DNA from 3 places in the Pseudorhizobium sp. NPDC055634 genome. Region 2 is predicted to be linked to each of the others. Evidence: predicted binding sites of a transcription regulator. Region 2 holds the regulator's gene; each other region holds the start of a gene.
What was found. Region 2 encodes LexA, which represses DNA repair genes until DNA is damaged. Its sites were predicted from a motif close to TGTTCNNNNTGTGTTCNG; they were not measured.
Positions count from the first base shown of each region.

Region 1 (7,752 bases), on a different contig from region 2:
TTCTTCGAATCGCCCCATCGCGTCGGGGCAAGCCTTGCCGCCGCCGCCGATGTCCTGGGGAAGCGTCGCGAAGCCGTCGTCTGCCGCGAGTTGACGAAGGCCTTCGAGGAGTTTCGGCGCGGAACGCTGGAGGAACTGGCGGACCACTACGCCGATCGTCCGGTCAAGGGCGAGATCGTGCTCCTCATCGCTCCGCCCGAGATCGACGACGTGCCGGGTGCGGTCGAAGTGGACGTCCTTCTGAAGGAACTGTCGGCTTCCATGCCGACCTCGAAGGCTGCGGCGGAAGGCGCGCGGCTGACCGGCCTTTCCAAGAAGGACCTCTACCAACGACTTCTCGCTCTCAAGGGGGAGGCGGGTGACGATTGACCCTCTCCATCGGCGACGGCGGGCCGTTCTGCGCGGACACCTCGCGGAATATCTTGCCGCCGGGCTGCTGCTCCTGAAGGGGTACCGGATCCTGGCGATCCGTTACCGGACGCGGGCCGGGGAAATAGACCTCATCGGCCGGAAGGGTGATCTCGCGATCTTCGTCGAGGTCAAGGCGAGGGTGGGCGAGCGGGAGGCGATCGATGCCGTCAGCGCAACCGCCCAGCGACGCATCCGCGCCGCAAGCGACATCTGGCTTTCACGACGAGCCGATGCCGCCCGGCTATCGCAACGCTATGATGTGGTGGCGGTTCTTCCCGGTCGCGTGCCGCGGCATTTCCCGGACGCCTTCTGAACTTGGCACCAGCCGCTAGGCGGCGTCGTGGATTGTAATGATCCCGACATATTACTGTTACGTCAGCGTCATGCTGCGACCCTATTGCGGTCCCGTTCCGACAACGGAGTAAGGGATCACAACAATGTTCAAGACGCTCTCATTCGCCACGCTCGCGGCAGCCATGTCCACTTCCTCGGCGCTCGCCGCGACCGAGATCAGCTGGTGGCACGCAATGGATGCCCAGCTCGGCCAGAAGCTGGAAGCCATCGCCGAGGCCTTCAACAAGAGCCAGAGCGAATACAGGATCGTGCCGACCTACAAGGGCACCTACGCCGAAACGCTGACGGGCGCGATCGCAGCCTTCCGCGCCAAGGAACAGCCGGCCATCGTCCAGGTCTTCGAAGTTGGCACCGGCACGATGATGGCGGCCAAGGGCGCCGTGAAGCCGGTCTACCAACTCATGCAGGAAGCCGGCGAGCCCTGGGAACCCTCGGCATTCCTCGCGCCGGTAACGGGCTACTATTCGGATACCGAAGGCAACATCCTGTCGCTGCCGTTCAATTCGTCGACGCCCATCATGTACTTCAACAAGGACGTCTTCGAGAAGGCGGGCCTCGACCGTAACGCGGCACCCAAGACCTGGGCCGAAGTGGAGGAATTCTCCAAGAAGATCGTCGAGTCCGGTGCTGCCAAGTGCGGTTTCACGACCGGCTGGGTGTCCTGGGTTCAGCTGGAGAACGTCTCCGCCATCCACGACCGGCCCTACGGCACGCTCGAAAACGGTTTCGGCGGCCTGGAAACCGAATTCACCTTCAATGGCGACGTCCAGGTCAAGCACTGGAGCAATCTCAAGAAGTGGGCGGATGCCGGTCTCTTCCAGTACGGCGGCCCGGCCGGCGGTGCCGATGCGCCCGCCAAGTTCTACTCGGGTGAATGCGCCATCTACATGAACTCCTCCGCCTCGCGCGCCGGCGTCGTTGCGAACTCCAAGGAATTCGAAGTCGGCTTCGCGCCGCTTCCCTATTACGAGGACGTCATCGCCGAACCGAAGAACTCCATCATCGGCGGCGCCACCCTCTGGGCTCTCGCCGGTCATAGCGACGACGTCTACAAGGGCATCGCCAAGTTCTTCACCTATCTCTCGCAGCCGGAAGTCCAGGCCGACTGGCATCAGGCGACCGGCTACCTGCCGATCACCAACGCCGCCTTCGATCTCGGCCAGGAACAGGGATATTACGAACAGAACCCGGGTTCCGATGTCGCGATCAAGCAGATCACCCGCGGCACGCCGACGCCCAATTCCAAGGGTATCCGCTTCGGCAACCTCACCCAGGTCCGTAATGTCGTGGACGAGCAGTTCGAAGCGCTTCTGGCCGGCCAGAAGGATGCGCAGCAGGCGCTCGACGACGCCGTCGCCGGCGGCAACCAGATCCTGCGCGACTTCGAAGCCGCCAACAAGTGAGACCTTGAGGGGCCGGCCTGCCCGGCCTCTCCACCTTTCCAGGCACCCGCCGGCACGGCGGGGCTTGCCGCGTAGGCAGAAAATACATGCAAACCAAACGCGTCATCTTTTCCAACAAGCTGCTGCCGTATCTGTTGCTCGCGCCTCAGCTCGTCATCACGCTTGTCTTCTTCATCTGGCCGGCACTCCAGGCCGGCAGGTCCTCGTTCGAACGGGAAGATCCTTTCGGCTTCCGCACGACATTCGTCTGGTTCGAGAACTACCGGCGCATTTTCGCTGACCCGAGCTATCTCAATTCTCTCGCCAATACGGCCGTCTTCGCCGTCTCGGTGACGCTCTTGTCGATGAGCCTGTCGCTGCTGCTCGCCGTCTGCGTGAACAGGGTCATGCGGTCCGGCAGGGTCTATACGACACTGCTCGTCTGGCCGTATGCGGTAGCCCCGGTTGTCGTGGGTATCCTGTGGTGGTTTCTCTTCAATCCGTCGATCGGCCTTCTCCCCTATATCCTCGATGGCCTCGGCGTGACCTGGAACCATCGGGTGAATGGCGAGCAGGCGATGATACTCATCATCGTCGCGGCGTCGTGGAAGCAGATCTCCTACAATTTCCTCTTCTTCCTCGCAGGCCTGCAATCAGTGCCCCGTTCTCTGATCGAGGCCGCCGCCATCGACGGTGCCGGACCGTTCAAGCGTTTCTGGACGATCGTGTTTCCGCTGCTCTCCCCCACCACGTTCTTCCTGCTCATCATCAACATCAACTACGCGATGTTCGACACCTTCGGCATCATCGACGCGACGACGGCGGGTGGGCCGGCCCAGGCCACCAACACGCTCGTCTACAAGGTCTATACCGACGGCTTTGTCGGGCTGAACCTCGGCTCGTCCTCCGCCCAGTCGGTCATCCTGATGCTGATCGTCATCGTGCTGACCGTGGTGCAGTTCCGCTACGTCGAACGCCGCGTGCAGTACTGAGGTGGCCGGACATGGTTGAAAACAGACCCTTCCTCGATTTCCTGACCCATCTCGTCCTGATCGCCGGCGTCGTGATCGTCGCCTTCCCGGTCTATGTTGCCTTCATCGCCTCCACGCACGGGACCGGCGCCTTCGTCAGCGGTGCGATGCCACTCCTGCCGGGCGGGCACATGATCGAGAACTATGCGCTGATGTGGAACGAGGGCCTGACCTCTTCCGGGGCGCCGCCGCTCTGGGTGATGATGTTCAATTCGCTCTGGATGGCGCTGATCATCGCCATAGGCAAGATCGTCATCTCGATCGTCTCCGCCTATGCGATCGTGTACTTCCGCTTTCCGTTCCGGACGCTTGCGTTCTGGATCATCTTCATAACCCTCATGCTGCCGGTGGAGGTGCGCATCCTGCCGACCTTCAAGGTGGTGGCGGATCTCGGCATGCTGAATTCCTATGCCGGGCTGACCTTGCCGCTGATCGCCTCGGCGACGGCGACCTTCCTGTTCCGCCAGTTCTTCCTCACGATCCCGGAGGAACTGATGGAAGCTGCGCGTGTCGACGGCGTAGGCCCGCTAAAATTCTTCCGCGATATCCTTCTGCCGCTCAGCCGCACCAATATCGCCGCGCTTTTCGTCATCCTCTTCATCTACGGATGGGTTCAGTACCTTTGGCCCTTGCTGGTCACCACGGACAGCAATTTCTACACCATCGTCATGGGCATCAAACGGCTGTCGGCGAGCGCCGATGCGGAACCGCTGTGGCACTTCGCCATGGCCGCCGTGATGATGGCCATGCTGCCACCCGTCCTCATCGTCATTTGCATGCAGCGCCTGTTCGTCAAGGGCCTGGTCGAAACGGAGAAATAACCATGGCGTCCATCCAGGTCGTAAACGTCGGCAAGGTGTATGCGGGCGGCGTGCGTGCCGTGAGCGGCATCAGTCTCGATATCGCCGACGGGGAGTTCATCGTCCTCGTCGGACCGTCCGGCTGCGGAAAGTCCACGCTGCTGCGCATGGTGGCGGGTCTCGAAACGATCACCGAGGGCACGGTCGCCATCGCCGATCGCGTCGTGAACCACCGGGAGCCGGCTGAACGCGATATCGCCATGGTCTTCCAGAATTACGCGCTCTACCCGCACATGACCGTCCGCCAGAACCTGGAATACGGCCTGAAGAACAGGAAGACCCCGCGGGCCGACATCGATCAGCGCGTCGCCGAGGCGGCGCGGATGCTTGAGATCGCCCCCTATCTGGATCGAAAGCCGCGGGAGCTTTCCGGTGGCCAGCGGCAGCGCGTCGCCATGGGGCGCGCGATTGTCCGCAAGCCGGCCGCCTTCCTGTTCGACGAGCCGCTCTCCAACCTCGACGCCAAGCTGCGCGTCTCCATGCGCGGGGAGATCAAGCGTCTTCAGCGGCGCCTCGGCACGACTTCGCTCTATGTCACCCATGACCAGTTGGAGGCGATGACGCTTGCAGACCGGCTGGTCGTCCTGAACGGCGGGCTTATCGAGCAGATCGGATCGCCGCTCGAGGTCTATCATCAGCCGGCATCGACCTTCGTGGCGAGCTTCATCGGATCACCCGCCATGAATCTCATGCAGGGCGAACTCTATGGCGACAGACTGGCGATCGGCCCCTCCCTGCTTTCACTTCGCGGCTATGCGCCGGTCTCAGGCCCGGTGACGGTCGGGGTGCGGGCGGAAGATATGCGCCTGGCCGAAGCCGGCGCCGAGGCCCTTGTCCTGCGCGTCGACTATGTCGAGGAACTGGGTGCCCACCGGCTCGTTCATGGCCATGTGGGGGATCAGCCGCTGACGGTGACGCTGCCGATGGAGGTTGCCCTTGAGGACGAAATGCGTCTCTCGGTGGAGCCGCGGCGGCTTCATTTCTTCGACCGCGAGACAGGCATTCGCCTGCCGACCGTTGCGGTGGTCCCCCAGAACGTCATGGAGCGGGCCTGAGATCGGGGCCGCGCCCATGGGGCGTTGCCTTCCGCGAACGGTCGTCCTAAATCAGGCGGGCAATTCTCAAGGGGCAGGGCTATGGCAAGAATCCGCCGGGTGGCATTCCAGATGGACCATGTGTCCACGATCAACATCGCTGGCGACTCGACCTTTGCCATGGCGCTGGAGGCGCAGGCGCGCGGTTACGACCTCTATCACTACACGCCCGACCGGCTGAGCATGCGCGACGGCAGGATTTTCGCGGCCGTCGAGCCCCTGCAGGCCCGGGACGTCAAGGGTGACCACTTCAGCCTCGGCGAGCGCGAGCGCGTCGACCTCTCGACCATGGACGTGATCCATCTCCGTCAGGATCCGCCCTTCGATATGGGCTACATCACCTCGACGCATCTCCTGGAGCGCATTCATCCGCAGACGCTGGTCGTCAACGATCCGGCATGGGTGCGCAACTCTCCGGAGAAGATCTTCGTCACGGAATTCGCGGACCTGATGCCCGCGACGCTGATCAGCCGCGACGTCGTGGAAATCGCCCGCTTCCGCGAGGAGATGGGCGACATCATCCTCAAGCCGCTTTACGGAAACGGCGGCGCCGGTGTGTTCCATTCCGCGCGCGACGACCGCAACTTCACCGCGCTGCTGGAATTGTTCGAACAGGTCTACCGGGGTGAACCCTACATCGCCCAGGCCTATCTGCCGGCCGTGCGCAAGGGGGACAAGCGCATCCTGCTGGTCGACGGCAAGCCGGTCGGCGCGATCAACCGGGTGCCGGCCGAAACCGACAGTCGATCCAACATGCATGTCGGCGGACGGGCCGAGCCTGTGGAGCTGACGGCGCGTGACCGCGAGATCTGCGAAAGAATCGGGCCGGCGCTCCGCGCGCGGGGGTTCCTTTTCGTCGGTATCGACGTGATTGGCGACTACATGACGGAAATCAACGTCACGTCGCCGACCGGCATACGCGAAGTCAGGAAGTTCGGCGGCGCCGATGTCGCGGCTCTCCTGTGGGATGCCATAGAGGCAAAGCGCGGCTGAGTTCCCGCTGCAGAGCAGTTTTGTTCTCCCCTTGCAACCTGATGCAACCGTGAAGCAACGACCGCGGGAAATAGTTCCTGCGATGTTCTTGTTTTATTCTCTTTACTATGCCAGATTGCATTTGCCGACGCAGAAAGCGTGTGTCGCTTGCGTTTCGGACATGAGGTTTGGGGGCGGTTCATGGTGGCGCGTGTCTCTACGGTTGCATTCCACGGCATAGAAGGCGTGCCTGTCGAAGTGCAGGTCATGGTCTCCCCCGGCAAGCTGCTGATGCCGATAGTCGGTCTTCCCGACAAGGCGGTGGCCGAGAGCCGCGAGCGGGTCCAGGCGGCCCTTCACGCTTCCGGCCTGTCGCTTCCGCCCAAGAAGGTAACGGTGAACCTTGCGCCGGCCGATATTCCGAAGGAAGGCTCGCACTTCGATCTCGCCATTGCCCTCGGTCTCATGGCGGCCCTCGGTGCCATTCCGGCAGATGCCCTGTCCGGCTATGTGGTGATCGGCGAACTCAATCTCGACGGGACGCTCGCACCCGTTGCCGGCGCGCTGCCGGCGGCGATCAGTGCCAACGCTGTCGGCAAGGGGCTCATCTGCCCGGCAGACAGCGGCGCGGAGGCCGCCTGGGCGGGATCGGAAATCGACATCCTGGCACCCCGCAGCCTGATCGCACTCGCCAATCATTTCCGGGGCACGCAGGTCCTCTCCCGGCCGCAGCCGGCGGTGCGGGCTCTGCCTGCCAACCTGCCGGACCTCATCGACATAAAGGGGCAGGAAAGCGCAAAGCGGGCGCTGGAAGTGGCCGCGGCAGGGGGGCACAACCTCCTGATGGTCGGTCCGCCGGGGTCCGGAAAGTCCATGCTGGCGTCCCGGCTTCCTTCGATCCTGCCGCCGCTTTCAGCTGCCGAACTGCTGGAAGTCTCGATGATCCACTCGATCGCCGGCCAGCTTTCCGGGGGCAAACTTTCCGATCGGCGCCCGTTCCGGACCCCGCATCATTCGGCGACCATGGCGGCCTTGGTGGGAGGCGGACTGCGGGCCAGACCCGGCGAGGCGTCGCTTGCCCATCACGGCGTGCTTTTCCTCGACGAGTTTCCGGAGTTCGCGCCCCAGGTGCTCGATGCCCTGCGCCAACCGCTGGAAACCGGCGAATGCGTCATCGCCCGCGCCAACCATCGGGTCGCCTATCCGGCCAGCATACAGCTTGTCGCGGCAATGAACCCCTGCCGCTGCGGCATGGCCGGGGAGCCGGGCCACACCTGCGCCCGCGGCCCGAAATGCCTCTCCGACTACCAGGGCCGGATTTCTGGACCGTTGATGGACCGGATCGATATCCGGATCGATGTGCCGGCGGTTTCCGCGGCCGATCTGATCAGGCCCCGCCCCGCCGAGGCGAGCGCCGACGTCGCCCGGCGCGTGGCTGCCGCGCGCGAGCGGCAGCAGGAGCGCTTCCGTTGGGCCGGAGCCCCGCAGGTCTCGACCAATGCCCGCTGCTCGACGGCCCTCATAGAGAAGATCGCCGAGCCGGACGCGGGCGGGCTTCAATTGCTTCGCGATGCGGCCGAAAAGCTGAAATTTTCCGCCCGTGGCTATCATCGCGTCCTCAAGGTCGCGCGCACGCTTGCCGACCTCG
Region 1 is NZ_JBSHHW010000002.1:101,270-109,021, reverse strand. It holds gene rsmI (16S rRNA (cytidine(1402)-2'-O)-methyltransferase) at 1-369, shown strand, start outside; gene ACWGPT_RS03540 (YraN family protein) at 359-724, shown strand; gene ugpB (sn-glycerol-3-phosphate ABC transporter substrate-binding protein UgpB) at 849-2,168, shown strand; gene ugpA (sn-glycerol-3-phosphate ABC transporter permease UgpA) at 2,255-3,139, shown strand; gene ugpE (sn-glycerol-3-phosphate ABC transporter permease UgpE) at 3,151-3,999, shown strand; gene ACWGPT_RS03520 (sn-glycerol-3-phosphate import ATP-binding protein UgpC) at 4,002-5,093, shown strand; gene gshB (glutathione synthase) at 5,175-6,125, shown strand; gene ACWGPT_RS03510 (YifB family Mg chelatase-like AAA ATPase) at 6,306-7,752, shown strand, end outside.
Region 1: ACWGPT_RS03510 (YifB family Mg chelatase-like AAA ATPase) is a predicted target of LexA. The motif match lies at 6,209-6,226, and genes of this name have one in related genera.

Region 2 (7,752 bases):
CAGGCGGTTCTTCACCTGCTCGATCGGATCGTGCTCCGAACGCATCTTCTGCACTTCGTCCTTGGAGCGATATTTCGCCGGGTCGGACATGGAGTGGCCGCGATAGCGGTAGGTGAGCATTTCGAGGATGATCGGCCCCTTGCCCGAACGGCAATAGGAGACCGCCTCGTCGGCGGCGGCCTTGACGGCGCGCACGTCCATGCCATCCACCTGGTAACCCGGAATGCCGAAGGAGGCGCCGCGCTGGGAGAAATCGGTCTGGGCGGAGGCGCGCGAGACGGCCGTGCCCATGGCGTAGCGGTTGTTCTCGATCACGTAGACGATCGGCAGCTTCCACAGGTTGGCCATGTTGAAGCTTTCATAGACCTGGCCCTGGTTGGCGGCGCCGTCACCGAAATAGGCGGTCGAAACGCTGTCATTGCCGCGATACTTGTTGGCGAAGGCGAGACCGGTGCCGAGAGAGACCTGCGCACCGACGATGCCGTGGCCGCCGTAGAAATGCTTTTCCTTGGAGAACATGTGCATGGAGCCGCCCTTCCCCTTGGAATAGCCGCCCCGGCGCCCCGTCAGTTCCGCCATCACGCCGCGCGCGCTCATGCCGGTTGCCAGCATGTGGCCATGGTCACGATAGCCGGTGATGACCTGGTCGCCTTCCTTGAGCGCCATCTGCATGCCGACAACGACCGCTTCCTGGCCGATGTAGAGGTGACAGAAGCCGCCGATGAAGCCCATGCCGTAAAGCTGGCCCGCCTTTTCCTCGAAGCGCCTGATCAGCAGCATGTCGCGATAGGCCTGGAGCTCGTGTTCCTTGTCGAACTCCGCGATGGTTCCGCCGTTGAAGTCTTTTCGTGCAGGCTTCGCCGCTGATTTGCGGCCGGATACAGACGCGGTTTTTCTAGGCGCCATTCATCCCTCCCTCATGTGCTGCAGGTCTCGTTTCAGGGCGCTACCATAGGGAAGAAAAAGCACCCCAGCAATGCCATAAATGCATGGCTCACATTCCGCGCAACCTGTTGATAACGCACGGGGAAATTAAATTAACCGGAATTCGGTTAATCTAGAAATAGTTGTTGAAGATCACGATCTCATCGTCGCGCGAGACGTTCAACTGGTAACGCGCGATCTCGTCCAGCATGTCCTTTTCCAGCGACCCGTCGCTGAGAAGCTGCACCTGGCGCTCCAGCGCCTGGCGCTTTACCGTCAACCGTTCCAGTTCGGCCAGCCGATCGAGCCGCTGACGCTCGAAATGCTCCGTGGCAATCAGCCCGAGCTCGCCATTGACCGAATGATAGCCGAAATAGGAAAGGAAGGCGACGGTAATGAGCGGGAGGACGAAACGACCGAGTCTTCTTTCCTTATGGTGCTTGGTCCACATGCCCCGCGACGTCCTCGAAACTCATTACGATGGTTCAAATTCGCAGAACTTGCTTAAGCAATCGTTGATCGCCCGAAACGCAGAAAGCCCGGACGAGCCGGGCTTTCCTCAGATCATCAGGTTATGTGGTGTCATGCCCTCAGAATGGACCGTCCGGCGTAGACAGCCTGCGGACCCAGCATTTCCTCGATGCGGATGAGCTGGTTGTACTTCGCAAGGCGGTCGGAGCGCGACAGCGAGCCGGTCTTTATCTGCCCGCAATTGGTGGCGACGGCGAGATCGGCGATCGTCGAATCCTCGGTTTCGCCCGAGCGGTGCGACATGACGGCCGTGTAGCCGGCCTTGTGCGCGGTCTCGACGGCATCCAGCGTTTCGGTCAGCGAGCCGATCTGGTTGACCTTGACGAGGATGGAGTTGGCGACGCCCATGCGGATGCCATCGCGCAGGCGCGCCGAGTTGGTGACGAAGAGATCGTCGCCGACGAGCTGGCACCTGGAGCCGACGAGATCGGTCAGCGCCTTCCAGCCATCCCAGTCGTCCTCGGCCATGCCGTCCTCGATGGAAATGATCGGATACTTGCCGACGAGTTCAGCCAGGTATTCGGCCATGGCGCCGGGCTCCAGCGTGCGACCCTCGCCTTCCATGACGTACTTGCCGTCCTTGAAGAATTCGGTGGAGGCGCAGTCGAGCGCCAGGCAGACATCCTCGCCCGGCGTGTAGCCGGCCTTTTCCACCGAGCGCATGATGAAGTCGAGCGCTTCCGGCGCGCTCTTCAGGCCGGGAGCAAAGCCGCCCTCGTCGCCGACATTGGTATTGTAACCCTGCGCGGCGAGTTCCTTCTTGAGGACATGAAAGACTTCCGCGCCGATGCGGACGGCGTCGCGAAGGCTTTCCGCGCCGACCGGCATGATCATGAATTCCTGGAAGTCGATCGGATTGTCGGCATGAGCGCCGCCATTGATGATGTTCATCATCGGGACCGGCAGGACATGGGCGGCGGCTCCGCCGACATAGCGGTAGAGCGGCAGGCCGGACGCCTCGGCCGCGGCCTTGGCGACGGCGAGCGAAACACCGAGGATGGCGTTGGCGCCGAGGCGCGACTTGTTGGGCGTGCCGTCCAGCGCGATCATCGTCTTGTCGACGTGGATCTGGCTTTCGGCATCGAAGCCGCCGATCGCGTCGAATATTTCGGTGTTGACCGCCTCGACGGCTTTCTCGACGCCCTTGCCGCCATAGCGCTTGCCGCCGTCGCGCAGTTCGACCGCCTCGTGCGCGCCGGTGGAGGCGCCGGAGGGGACCGCGGCGCGGCCCATGCTGCCGTCTTCGAGATAGACGTCGACCTCGACGGTGGGATTGCCGCGGCTGTCGAGGATTTCGCGTGCGATGATATCGGTAATGGCGGTCATGATCTCTCCCTGAGGTAAACCCAATGCCGTGCGGTCAGTGACAATGTCTCTTAATCGATGACAGGCGAATTACAATCCGGCTGCCGCTGCGGCGCCTAAGCGGACTTGGCGACGGCGTCGAAGGCCAGAAGCTTTTCCAGGAGCCGCGGCATGTCCTTCAGATGGACCATGTTGGGGCCATCGGAGGGCGCATTGTCCGGATCCTCGTGCGTCTCGATGAAAAGCCCGGCGACGCCGACGGCCACCGCCGCGCGCGCCAGCGTCTCGACGAACTCGCGCTGGCCGCCCGAAGAACCGCCCTGCCCGCCCGGCTGCTGCACAGAATGGGTGGCATCGAAGACGACCGGCGACCCCATGGCCGCCATGATCGGCAGCGAGCGCATGTCGGAGACGAGCGTGTTGTAGCCGAAGGAAACGCCCCGCTCGCACAGGAGCACGTTCGGATTGCCGCTCGCGGTGAACTTGGCCTGGACGTTCTTCATGTCCCAGGGCGCGAGGAACTGGCCCTTCTTGACGTTGATGACGCGGCCGGTCTTCGCCGCCGCCACGAGGAGATCCGTCTGCCGGCAGAGGAAGGCCGGGATCTGAAGGATATCGACCGTGGGCGCCACGAGGGCACATTGTTCTTCGGTATGAATGTCGGTGAGGACCGGGAAGCCGAATTCCTTCTTCAGGTCAGCTAAGATTTCCATCGCGCTGTCGAGGCCGATCCCGCGCTTGCCCGTCAGCGACGTGCGGTTGGCCTTGTCGAAGGAGGACTTGTAGACGAGGCCGATCCCGAGCTTGGCGCACAATTCCTTCAGCGTTCCGGCGATCATGAAGGCGTGGTCGCGGCTCTCCATCTGGCACGGACCGGCGATCAGCGAAAACCGGCGCGCCTGGGAGAACAGCACGCGGCCTTCTCCTTCACCCACAACGACTTCAAAATTGGGCTTGATGTCCATGGCGGAAACTCCTTCGAGGCAGGCGTCGTCGTCCGTCACGCTGACCCGGCAGCGGCGGACGCGACGTCCTTAACAGCAACGATCGCCGCTGTCACGGCGGGATGGGAGAAGCGGGGTGCCAAACAGCTGGAACTTTTGCCTTGCGGAACGCATCCGGAACATATATCGTCTGTTCTGGCTTTGTTTCACGCTTAGGAAACCCGGATGCTCACGCGCAAACAGCAGGAACTTCTTCTTTTCATTCACGAACGGATGAAGGAGTCGGGGGTTCCGCCGTCGTTCGACGAGATGAAGGACGCACTCGACCTCGCGTCGAAATCCGGCATCCACCGGCTCATCACGGCGCTTGAGGAACGCGGCTTCATCCGCCGCCTGCCCAATCGGGCACGCGCGCTGGAGGTCATCAAGCTGCCGGAAGCCTATAGCAGCAGCCTGCAGCCCCGCCGCGGCTTTTCGCCGAGCGTCATCGAAGGCAGCCTCGGCAAGCAGAAGCCTGCGCCGGCGGCCCAGCCGGTTGCGGCAAGCAATGAGAACACCAGCACGAGCGTGCCCGTCATGGGCCGCATCGCGGCCGGCGTGCCGATCTCGGCGATCCAGAACAACACCCACGACATTGCCGTCCCGGCCGAGATGCTGGGAGCCGGCGAGCATTATGCGCTCGAGGTCAAGGGCGACTCGATGATCGAGGCCGGCATCCTGGATGGCGATACGGTGATCATCCGCAACGGCCAGACAGCAAGCCCGGGCGACATCGTCGTGGCGCTCGTCGACGACGAGGAGGCAACGCTGAAGCGCTTCCGGCGCCGCGGCGCCTCGATCGCGCTGGAAGCGGCAAATCCCGCCTACGAAACCCGCATTCTTCCCGCCGACCGCGTCAAGGTCCAGGGTAAGCTCGTCGGCCTCATCCGGCGCTACCACTGAGAAGCCGCAGGAGGCTGCGGGGAAGCGTTTCGTCGAAACGATCCGTGCGCCAGTCATAAAGTCGATGGCTGGTCCAAGGGCGCCGGGTATCGGCGCTTGCGGCATGCGCGCGCCACATCGACGGATCGGGGCTGCCGTTCATGCGGATTTCCAGGGCGCCTGTCCTTCTGAGGCTCGCGCCGTTCAGCATGAGCGCGCCGGACAGACATTCTGCCAGCCGCGTCCGCGGGGCGACGACCAGAGCGGCGATGTCGCAGGCGCTGCCGGCGAGCCTTGGATCCTCCACCACGGCGACAACCGCACCCTCCCGCGTCACCGCCAGGCACCATGCCTTCTGCCGGCAATGGAACCGTCCCGCATCGGCAGCGGCGGCGGCAAGTGACGCCTTCATCTCCGAGCGCACCCGGGCGCGCTGATCGTCGGTCAACTGGGCTATCCGGGAGGCAGTCCGGGGCGCTGTCTGGGGCGCCGTCGGGAGAGTGCTTGAGCTCGGGTCTGCGCTCGAGGCCGCGGAGGGTTCATCCGTCGCGGCAAGGCCAATGTCACCCGCCGGCGACACGACCGGGGCGACGGGATCGGGAAGCAGAAGTGCGCGTTGCCACTGGTCGAAGATGAAGGCCGGCGGGCGGGCCCGGTTCGTTGCGACGGGGCCCGTCGCCAGCGCGACGAGCGTCCCGTCTTCGGAGACCAGGAGGTCCGGCGGCGGCAGACGCGCTTCATGCCAGCTCAGCGCGAAGGCAAGCAGCATTGCCGGCACGCCCAGGAGCCGAAGCGGCGTGCGCAGCAGCGCAAGCAGCAGGAAGCCTGCCGAGGCGATGGCCAGGAACCACCGGTGCTGGCGGCCGGTGCCGACATCTCCGCCCCAGGCCGCGACATGGCCTGCGACGGCGATGACCGCCTCAAGACCCATGCCCATCAATCCCAGGAGCGGCGCATCCAGCCCGAGGGGCATGAGCAGCATGGCGAGCAGTCCGGCGGGCATGACCACGAAGGAGATGATCGGCATGACGGCGAGGTTCGCCGCCAGCCCGTAACCGGCGAGGCGGTGGAAGTGCTCCATCGAGAAGATCGCCGTCGAGAGGCCGCCGATCAGCGAGGTTGCGAAAATGCCGGCCATCCAGTGCCAGCCGGTCATGACCGGCGCGAGCCGGCCGCGCGCCATGAGCGAGGGTTCGCGCTCCCCTGCCGCGGCGCGCCGGCTCCACCAGGCATAACCCGCCACCAGCGCCGCGGTCGCCGCAAACGACATCTGGAAGCTCGGGCCCATGACCTGCGAAGGGGCGACCGCCAGCATGATCAGCGCCGCCACGGCAATGTTGCGAAGGCTGATCGCGGCGCGGTCGAACCAGACGGCAATCAGCGTGACCGCCATCATCAGGTAGGCCCGCTCGGCGGAGACGGCAAAGCCGGAGATGAGGTAATAGGCGGTCGCCATGAGAAGCGCCCCGGCGGCGGCGATCTTCTTGACCGGCCAGGCCTGGGCGAAGCCCGTGAAGAGGCAGAGAAATCCGCGCAGGCCGACGAAGAAGATGCCGGCGGCGAGCGCCATGTTGAGCCCGGAGATCGCCACGATATGCGCCAGCCCGGAAATACGGAGCGCCTCCGTCGTTTCCTTCGAGATCGCACGTCTCTCGTCGGTGACAATGGCGGCGGCGAAGGCGCCCGCGTCCCCCGGCACGACCTCGCGGATGCGGTCGGCGATCGTGCTGCGGAGCGCGAAGATCCACCGCTCGATGGCGCGGCGCCAATCCCGCTCCCCGACGGTCGTCGGCTCAACCGGCTGGGGCGCGCCATAGAAGAAGCCGACCGCCCCGATGCCGTCATGAAAGGAACGGAAGGCAAAGTCGTTGAGGCCGGGCAGCGCCGGTCCCGACGGCGGCGACATGCGGGCCCTGCCGCGCACCGTGTCGCCGGCCGCAAACGGCGGATGCCTGCCGCGCGCGAGGAGAACGGCATCGCGGGGCGGCCGCCTCAGCGTCGGCTCTTCGGTCGAAGCGATGCGGATGATGTAGCGCCAGCGGCCCTCGCCCGCCGGTTCGCGGCGGTGCACTTCTCCGGTGACGGTCGTGGTCACGGGGGAATCGAGAATGACGGTCGCCTGCCGCCAGGTTTCGAACTGGGCAAGGTTCATGCCGGCCAGAACCAGTGCCGGCAGAAAGAGAAGAAGCGGAAGCCTGCCGGTCCGCCGCTGCGCCGCGACGGTCGCCGCCGCAAACGCCAAAAGGAGAAGTGCGAGCACGGTTGCCGGCGGATCGCGGGCGAGCGCAAACCAGAAGGCGGCACCGCCGCCGACCAGGACCGGCACGAACAGGAAGCCGTGCCCGTGCGCGGCCTCCTCCTCGACGAAGGCACGCATGCGCCCGGCGGTCCGCTCCGTCAGCCGGCCTTGCCGCAGGACGTCGCGCAACCGGCTCCACCTTCTCGGGCACGTGACACGGTTGCCGACCACGGCAGGGAGCGTCTCATCGTCTGGAATAAGGACATGGCCGGCCACGACCGGAGCGGCAATCGCACCCGGCTCGGACTGCTCCCGAAGTAGGCCCTGCTGCGGCATCCGCGTCCACCCGCCCCTGCGGATGAAGGATGCAACCGAGACCGGCGGAATGCAACCCGAACCTGCAGAAACGGGGTGATCCGATGGCCTTTACACGGGCCTGTTTGCGGATCATTAACCCCGACCAAGTGTTGACGACAGAAGCGATTTTGGCGCCGCACAATTAGACCTCCGCAGTGCTTGGCAGCGGCCATCGGATCATATAGCTACACATGACGCTTAATTCTTGTGGCGTTTTGAGACGCCCCGCCGCCAACAGTTTGGAGGATCAGCATGACGGATAAGAGCGCAAATCTGGTACTGGGTGACAAGAGCGTCGAGTTGGGCGTGAAGTCCGGCACGATCGGTCCCGAGGTCATCGACATCGGTGCCCTCTACAAGCAGACCGGAGCTTTCACCTACGATCCGGGATTCACCTCGACTGCGTCGTGTGAATCGAAAATCACCTATATCGACGGCGAGAAGGGCGTGCTCCTCCACCGCGGCTACCCGATCGAACAGCTGGCGGAACACGGGGACTTCCTCGAGACCTGCTACCTGCTGCTTTACGGT
Region 2 is NZ_JBSHHW010000004.1:377,421-385,172, reverse strand. It holds gene pdhA (pyruvate dehydrogenase (acetyl-transferring) E1 component subunit alpha) at 1-906, opposite strand, end outside; gene ACWGPT_RS09280 (FtsB family cell division protein) at 1,058-1,375, opposite strand; gene eno (phosphopyruvate hydratase) at 1,507-2,781, opposite strand; gene kdsA (3-deoxy-8-phosphooctulonate synthase) at 2,877-3,725, opposite strand; gene lexA (transcriptional repressor LexA) at 3,930-4,646, shown strand; gene ACWGPT_RS09260 (ComEC/Rec2 family competence protein) at 4,627-7,200, opposite strand; gene gltA (citrate synthase) at 7,474-7,752, shown strand, end outside.

Region 3 (7,752 bases), on a different contig from region 2:
GGATGTGTCGGCGTTGCCGCCTAACAAGCGGCCCTTGAACACGGTCTTCCAGAATTACGCCTTGTTCCCCCACATGACGGTCCTTGAGAACGTAGCCTATGGACCGCGCCGAGCTGGCTGCTCACGTGCTGAGGCTGAGAAGAAAGCTCTCGAGGCTCTCGAAATGGTCGGCCTGACAGCCATGGCGAAACGAAGCCCGAAGGCGATGTCCGGAGGTCAGCAGCAGCGCGTGTCTCTGGCGCGAGCGGTTGTGAACCGACCGAAGCTTCTTTTGCTGGACGAACCACTCTCCGCTCTTGATCTGCAACTGCGCAAGCGGATGCAGCTGGAGTTGAAGCAGCTGCAGATGCAGCTGGGGATCACATTTATCTTCGTAACGCATGACCAGGACGAAGCGATGGCGATGTCGGATCGTATCGCCGTCATGTCCTCCGGACGGATTGAGCAGGTGGATGAAGCCGCGTCCATCTACCGTCGTCCGAAAACGCGGTTCGTCGCGGATTTCATTGGAGAAGCTAACTTCGTCCCGGTGACAGGCGATCGCCGCGAGCTTGACCTCTCTCAAGAAGCCCGCGGGGTTTTACGGCCCGAGGCGCTGCGTATCTTCACCCGGGCCGAGGACATACCGGAGGGTTGGCTCTCGCTATCCGGCCAGGTCACCGCAATTACCTATGTCGGCGGCCTGTCCAATGTCTACCTGAAAGCAGGCGACCTCGAACTTCATGCGCGGCGATACCGGGCCCCGCCTCAGGGGGTCTTCGAAGGCGCCCAGGTTCTCGCCTGTTTCGATCCTGCTGAAGTCCATATTCTTGGTGCGTAGAATGTCTCAGTCGCGCACCACGATCTTATGGCTCCTGGCATTCCCGGTATGCCTGTTAACTGCATTCTTTGTAATGCCGCTTTCTGTCGTCCTGATCTCTTCATTTACGTCTGGAGAGGGCCAGTTCACGTTTGGGCAGTACGGGCGCATCCTGCTGGACAGCTATCACTGGGACGTAATTCTCGTCACGTTCAGGTTGGCTGTGTTGTCGACCTTGATCTGTGTGCTGCTTGGCTATCCCCTCGCTTGGTACCTGGTGCGGATTGTCAAATGGCGTAGCTGGCGCCGGGCATGTGTGATCTTGCTCATTCTCCCCCTGTTTACGTCCAACATTGTCCGCTCATTTGGCTGGATGATACTGCTGGGCCGGACTGGGCTTGTGAACGAATTCCTGGTCAGCTTCGGTTTTGTTGATCGACCCTTGAGGTTTCTGGGAACCGAAACCGGGATCCTGATCGGCCTCGTTTACATCCTGCTGCCGTTCATGGTTCTCACCATCGGAAATGCACTTGCCAAGGTCGACCCTGCGCTGGAGCAGGCCTCACGTGATCTTGGAGCTGGCTCGGCACGAACATTCTTCAGCATCACCTTCCCCCTAACTGCACATGGCGTGCTGGCAGGTGGAATCATCGTTTTCTCCATGGCAATCAGCGCCTACGTCACGCCCGCTCTCCTCTCTGGCGGGAAAGTGACCGTGCTCGCCATGCTTGCGTTCCAACAGTATTCGACCGTTTTTGACTTCAACTATGGGGGAGCCCTGTCGATCACGCTCCTGGTCTTCACGATAGCCCTCATTGGTATCGCATCCTGGTTGGCGAAGCCGCGTACGCCCGAACTGGAGGGCAAATGACATGACAATGGTTGTTCGCCTGATAGCGCTGCTGACACTCGGCTACCTAGTACTTCCTCTCGTCGTCGTCATAGGGGGGTCGCTGACCGACACGAGGTTCCTGGCCTTTCCACCGCAAGGCATAACCTTCGAATGGTACAACGTCATTCTGCGAGATCCGACGTATATCAATTCATTCATGATAAGCGCCCTGCTCGCCGCCGCCGCCACGTTGGTAGCGATCCTTGCGGCTGTACCTGCGGCGATTGCCATTTCGCGATACGAATTCAGAGGGAAGGCAATGCTCTCCGCGCTGCTTCTGTCGCCCTTGGTGCTTCCGCATATCGTTTTAGGCGCCGCGCTCCTGCAGTACGGCGCATCGATCGGGCTTATCCAGAACTTTCCAGCGCTGCTTGTCGGTCATACGGTTATTGTGACCCCATTCGTTCTTCGCACCCTTTTGCCCCAGTTTTCCCGGGACCAGGTCTCGCTTGAAGAGGCTTCGCGCGATCTCGGGGCGTCGGCCTGGTCGACCTTCTTCCTGGTCACTCTTCCGCAGATAAGATCCGGCCTGATTTCCGGAGCTATATTTGCCTTCATTACCTCGTTTATCAACGTCGAGCTGTCCATCTTCAACACCACAGCAGAGTTGAACACCATCCCCGTCCAGCTGTTTAACTACGTCCAGTATTCCGTGGACCCTTCAATAGCTGCGGTATCGTCCATCACCATCTTGGCTGCCGTTGCCGCCATCATCCTCATCGACTGGCTGATAGGACTTAACTTCTTGTCAGATCAGTAAATCCACCACCCAACACCACAACTAAATAGGAGGCTTTAATGCGCGTTCAGGACGTGTATAACGTAATCTATACCCATACCGAAGGCGAGCCGTTGTGCATTATTCACAGCGGGATCCCTTACCCGGCAGGTTCATCTATCCTTGAGAAGCGCGTTTTTCTCGAGGAGAATTACGACTGGCTGCGCAAGGCCTTGATGCGCGAGCCCCGCGGTCACGCCGACATGTTCGGAGTCTTCCTGACCCCGCCCTCGTCGCGCAACTTCGATGCTGGACTGATCTATATTGACGGCAAAGAGTACTCCCACATGTGCGGTCATGGAACTATTGCCGTTGCGATGGCGATGGTTGCTCACGGCATGGTTCCTCGCTCGCCGGACGGCCTGACCAAGATCCGCTTCGAAACTACCGCGGGACTGGTGGTCGCCGAAGTTGCTCACGAGGGTGATCGCGTTCTTTGGACCCGTTTCGAGAACGTACCAGCCTACGTCGCGGAACAGGATATCGAATTCGAACTTCCCGGCTATGGCCCGTTGAAAGCGGACCTCGTATGGGGCGGAAATTACTTCGGCATCATCGACCTTCGCGGAACCTCCCTGAGAATCGCCCCTGAAAACGGATCTGAATTGTCTCGGATGGGCTTGATCGCGCGTGACGCTATCCGTGCGAAGGTTAAGGTCCAGCATCCGACTGAGGGCCACATCAACAACCTCAATTTCGTGACGTTCTGGCATGAGCCGACCATCGAGGGCTGCCTTTACAAGAACGTTCACGTGTTCTCGGCGGGACAGTTGGATCGCTCTCCTGGCGGCACCGGAACTTCCGCAATGATGGCATATTTCGAGAAGCGCGGCGGCATGGGGCTGAATCAGACCATCAAGTCTGAGGGCCTGCTGGGTTCGGGCGTGTTCGAAGGCTGCCTACTTGGAGAAGTTCAGCTTGGTGCCTTCCGGGGCGTACGCCCAACCGTAAAGGGCACCGCAAGCATCCTGGGAACCGCAACCTGGACCATCGATCGCAACGATCCGGTCGGCGCCGGCTTCATGGTACTCTGACCCTGACGCAGGCATTTCGCTGAAGCGCGAGCAACTACCCTCGAGCAATGCGAAGTGCCTGCTGACGCTCGGTTGGAAAGTTCGTCCCTCCGAACGTCCAACTTTATAAGAGGCGCATGGGGCGAGACCAACTGGAACGCGAGCAACCATTTCGTCTGGACCATTATCGAGCGACGTACCACTAGGCCCATTGGCCTTTTGTTCCTCTTCATTCGGAAGGACGACGAGGGAGAGATACATTACGGATTGGGCCCTGCCTTATGGGGGCGTGGGCTTGCCACCGAAGCTGGCTCCGCAATCATGCGATGGGTCGCCGAGCAATCGAACTTGTCCGAGGTTCGCACCATCTGCGCCGCTGACCACCACGCAAGTTGCCGCGTTCTGGAAAAGATCGGATTCGTCCGAAGTCATTTCATGGAAGGAGCGCTTCCGATGAAGGCGACTGGCATAAGGATCGATGGGTGGTCATACATCTGGAAGCGCAAAGGATGACCGCAAAGGGACAGCTCCCAGTTCAGTAGTACCGCGCCGAAAGCAGTTACGGAGCAGCTATGCGACGGGGCCAAGAACTCGAAGGCCTCGTGGGTTGAGATTCGAGCCGTCTTGCCATCACACCCCGCATCGGCGAGGAATTAGGCTCAATCCACGTGACCTCCTCCGCTAGGTTCATCACTGCCCCCTCATCCGTGATGGAAAGCTAATTTTCGCTCCGATGGCCTTTTCAATAGGAGGCGGACCGAATAGGTTCCGCTTTCGTTCCAGCAATGGAATTTTGCGGCATCGGCCGGCGGAAGGACCAGCATCACATGACGATCGCGTACCTCGAGAAGCTCAATGATCGTCAGCGCGAAGCGGTTGAACACGGCGTGGGGCCGGAAGGCGCCATCGGCGGGCCCCTGCTGATCATCGCCGGCGCCGGTTCCGGAAAGACCAATACGCTCGCCCATCGGGTCGCGCATCTTATCGTCAACGGGGCCGATCCCCGCCGTATTTTGCTGATGACATTCTCGCGGCGGGCGGCAGCCGAGATGGCGCGCCGCGTGCAGCGGATCTGCCGCCAGGTGCTCGGCGAGAATTCGGCGATCATGACGGATGCCCTTGCCTGGGCAGGCACGTTCCACGGAATCGGCGCGAGGCTTCTGCGCATGTATGCCGAGCAGATCGGCCTTGCGGTCGACTTCAGCATCCACGACCGGGAGGATTCCGCCGACCTGATGAACCTCATCCGCCACGAGCTCGGCTTCTCGAAGACGGAAAGCCGCTTCCCGACCAAGGGCACCTGCCTTGCCATCTACTCCCGTGTCGTGAACTCCGAGAGCTCGATCCTCGAGGTGTTGAAATCCTCCTATCCCTGGGCAGTGACATGGGAAGCCCAACTGAAGGAACTGTTCGCGGCCTATGTCGAGGCAAAGCAGGCGCAGAACGTCCTCGATTACGACGATCTCCTCCTCTACTGGGCGCAGATGGTCTCGGATCCGGAGCTTGCGGAGGACATCGGCAGCCGCTTCGATCATGTCCTCGTCGACGAATACCAGGACACCAACCGCCTCCAGGCGTCGATCCTGTTTTCCCTGAAGCCCGCCGGTCGAGGATTGACCGTGGTCGGCGACGACGCCCAGTCGATCTACTCGTTCCGGGCAGCGACCATCCGCAACATCCTCGATTTTCCGAGGGAGTTTTCGCCGAAGCCTGCCGACGTCATCACGCTGGACCGGAACTACCGGTCCACCCAGCCCATCCTTGCCGCCGCAAACGGCGTGATCGATCTTGCCCGCGAGCGCTTCACCAAGAACCTCTGGACCGATCGCCAATCCGATGAGCGCCCCCTGCTGGTCACGGTGAAGGACGAGGCCGACCAGGCGAACTACATCGTGGAACGGGTGCTGGCGAACCGGGAGGTCGGCATCGCGCTGAAGAACCAGGCGGTGCTGTTCCGTTCTTCCAGCCACAGCGGAAGTCTGGAAGTGGAACTCACGCGCCGCAACATCCCCTTCGTGAAGTTCGGCGGGCTGAAGTTCCTCGATTCGGCGCATGTGAAGGACCTGCTCGCCGTGCTGCGCTTCGCCCAGAACCCGCGCGACCGGGTCGCAGGCTTCCGGCTGCTGCAGATGCTGCCGGGCATCGGTCCGCAGACGGCGGCAAAGATCCTCGACGCCATCGCAGCCGATCCGGAGCCGCTCCAGTCCCTGGCGGAAATCCCTCCCCCGCCGAAGAGCGGCGAAAACTGGCCGGATCTCGTGACGCTTCTGTCGGCCCTGCGCAAGGCGGACGCCGGCTGGCCGGGCGACATGGCGCTCGCACGCAACTGGTACGAGCCGCATCTCGACCGGATCCACGAGGATGCAGAGAGCCGGAAGGCCGACCTTCTGCAGCTCGAGCAGATTGCCGGCGGCTATCCGAACCGCGAGCGCTTCCTGACCGAACTGACGCTCGATCCTCCGGATGCCACGAGCGACCAGGCGGGCGTGCCTCTGCTCGACGAGGACTCCCTCATCCTGTCGACCATTCATTCCGCCAAGGGGCAGGAATGGCGCTCCGTCTTCATGCTGAACTGCGTCGACGGCTGCATCCCTTCCGATCTCGCCACCGGGACGACGGCCGAAATAGAGGAGGAACGCCGGCTTCTCTATGTCGGCATGACCAGGGCGCGCGACAGCCTGACGCTGGTCACGCCGCAGCGCTTCTTCACCGGCGGACAGAACAGCCAAGGCGACCGCCACGTCTATGCCTCGCGGACGCGTTTCATCCCGGCGACGCTGCTGCAGTTCTTCGAGGCGACGAGCTGGCCGCTGGTCAGTGCGGCGGCGGGAGAGCGGAGCGCCCGCCAGGTCAGGATCGATGTCGGCGCACGGATGCGCTCCATGTGGAAATGATGACGGAAGCGATACCCGGAGCGTCAACCGGGTGCGCAAGATCATTCAGTCGAGGGGGACGCATTCCGTGCCTCCGTCGAGCAGCGCGACAATCCCGATCTCAGGGCAAGCCTGTCGCCGTCCGCGGTTGCGAGGCGCGGGACGTTGTCGCGGCTGCAAGCGAAGTGAGGCGCAGGTAAGAGAATGCCCCGCCGTGAACGGCGGGGCATTGGAGAGCAAAGGCCATCAGCATCAAGCAATAAGAGCATTTTTTGCCTCGATCGCTCGTTCCACTCAGTTCGACCAACTGGTTTTCGCCGGGCCGAGCCTTCGTCAATTCAGGCGACCTTGGCAGCAACCCTCGCCGTTTCGTCGACAATCTCCAACTCCGACCATATCTGAGCGAACAGGCGTTGATACTCCGGGTGCGTGCGGATGTTCACCGCATCGGTCTCCGCGGTCCGGAATTCGACGTCATGCACCACCTTGACCGTTGCAGGTCGATTGGTCAGGACGACGATACGGTCGGCCATCGAAATGGCTTCGCCGATGTCGTGGGTGATCAGGATCGCGCTCTTTTGCTGTTCCTTGATGATCCGCGTGACGTCTGCCTGAAGCAACAACCGGGTCTGGAAGTCCAGTGCCGAGAAGGGCTCGTCAAGCAGGATCACATCCGGGTCGAATGCGAGCGTGCGCATCAAGGCGACGCGCTGGCGCATGCCGCCCGACAGACCCGAAGGCTTGCTGTTCTCGAAACCCGCAAGGCCGTATCGCCCGATGAGTTCCAGCGCTATCCTCCTCGATTGGGCCTTGGGCATTCCCCTGATCTCGAGACCCAGGGTCACGTTGTCGATCACGCTTCGCCACGGAAGGAGAAGGTCCTTCTGCAGCATGTAACCGACATGACCCGTTGCCTTGTCGACCTGATGTCCACCCACCTCGACACGTCCTCCCTGAAGCGGGATCAAGCCAGCAATGGCGTTGAACAGAGTGGTCTTCCCGCAACCCGATGGGCCGACCAGGGCTAGAATCTCGCCTCGTTGAAGGTTGAGGGAAATGTTTCTGACGGCCTCGACTTCCCGCCCAGTACCCTCGTTATAGACCACACGGGCCCCTGAAGCGCGAAGTACGACATCTTCGGACGTGATCATTGGATACTCTCCTGCATCAGGTAATCGAGCACAATCCGGTTGAACTCCTGCGGAAGGGTCTGCGAGGCGGCGTGGGCTCCGCCATCCATCACCTCAAGCGTCGAGTTCGGAATGAGCGAGGCCAGTTCCTCGGAGAAGTACGCCGGCGTCAGATGGTCGTCACGGACACCCAGCACCAGGACATCATTGCGGATCGTATGGAGCTTGTCGGTCCAGTCGAAGTTAAGCAGCGCGTCAATCCGGCTG
Region 3 is NZ_JBSHHW010000003.1:296,594-304,345, forward strand. It holds gene ACWGPT_RS06605 (ABC transporter ATP-binding protein) at 1-820, shown strand, start outside; gene ACWGPT_RS06610 (ABC transporter permease) at 822-1,670, shown strand; gene ACWGPT_RS06615 (ABC transporter permease) at 1,672-2,451, shown strand; gene ACWGPT_RS06620 (proline racemase family protein) at 2,490-3,503, shown strand; gene ACWGPT_RS06625 (GNAT family N-acetyltransferase) at 3,558-3,995, shown strand; gene ACWGPT_RS06630 (ATP-dependent helicase) at 4,310-6,376, shown strand; gene ACWGPT_RS06635 (ABC transporter ATP-binding protein) at 6,694-7,506, opposite strand; gene rutD (pyrimidine utilization protein D) at 7,503-7,752, opposite strand, start outside.
Region 3: ACWGPT_RS06630 (ATP-dependent helicase) is a predicted target of LexA. The motif match lies at 4,247-4,264, and genes of this name have one in related genera.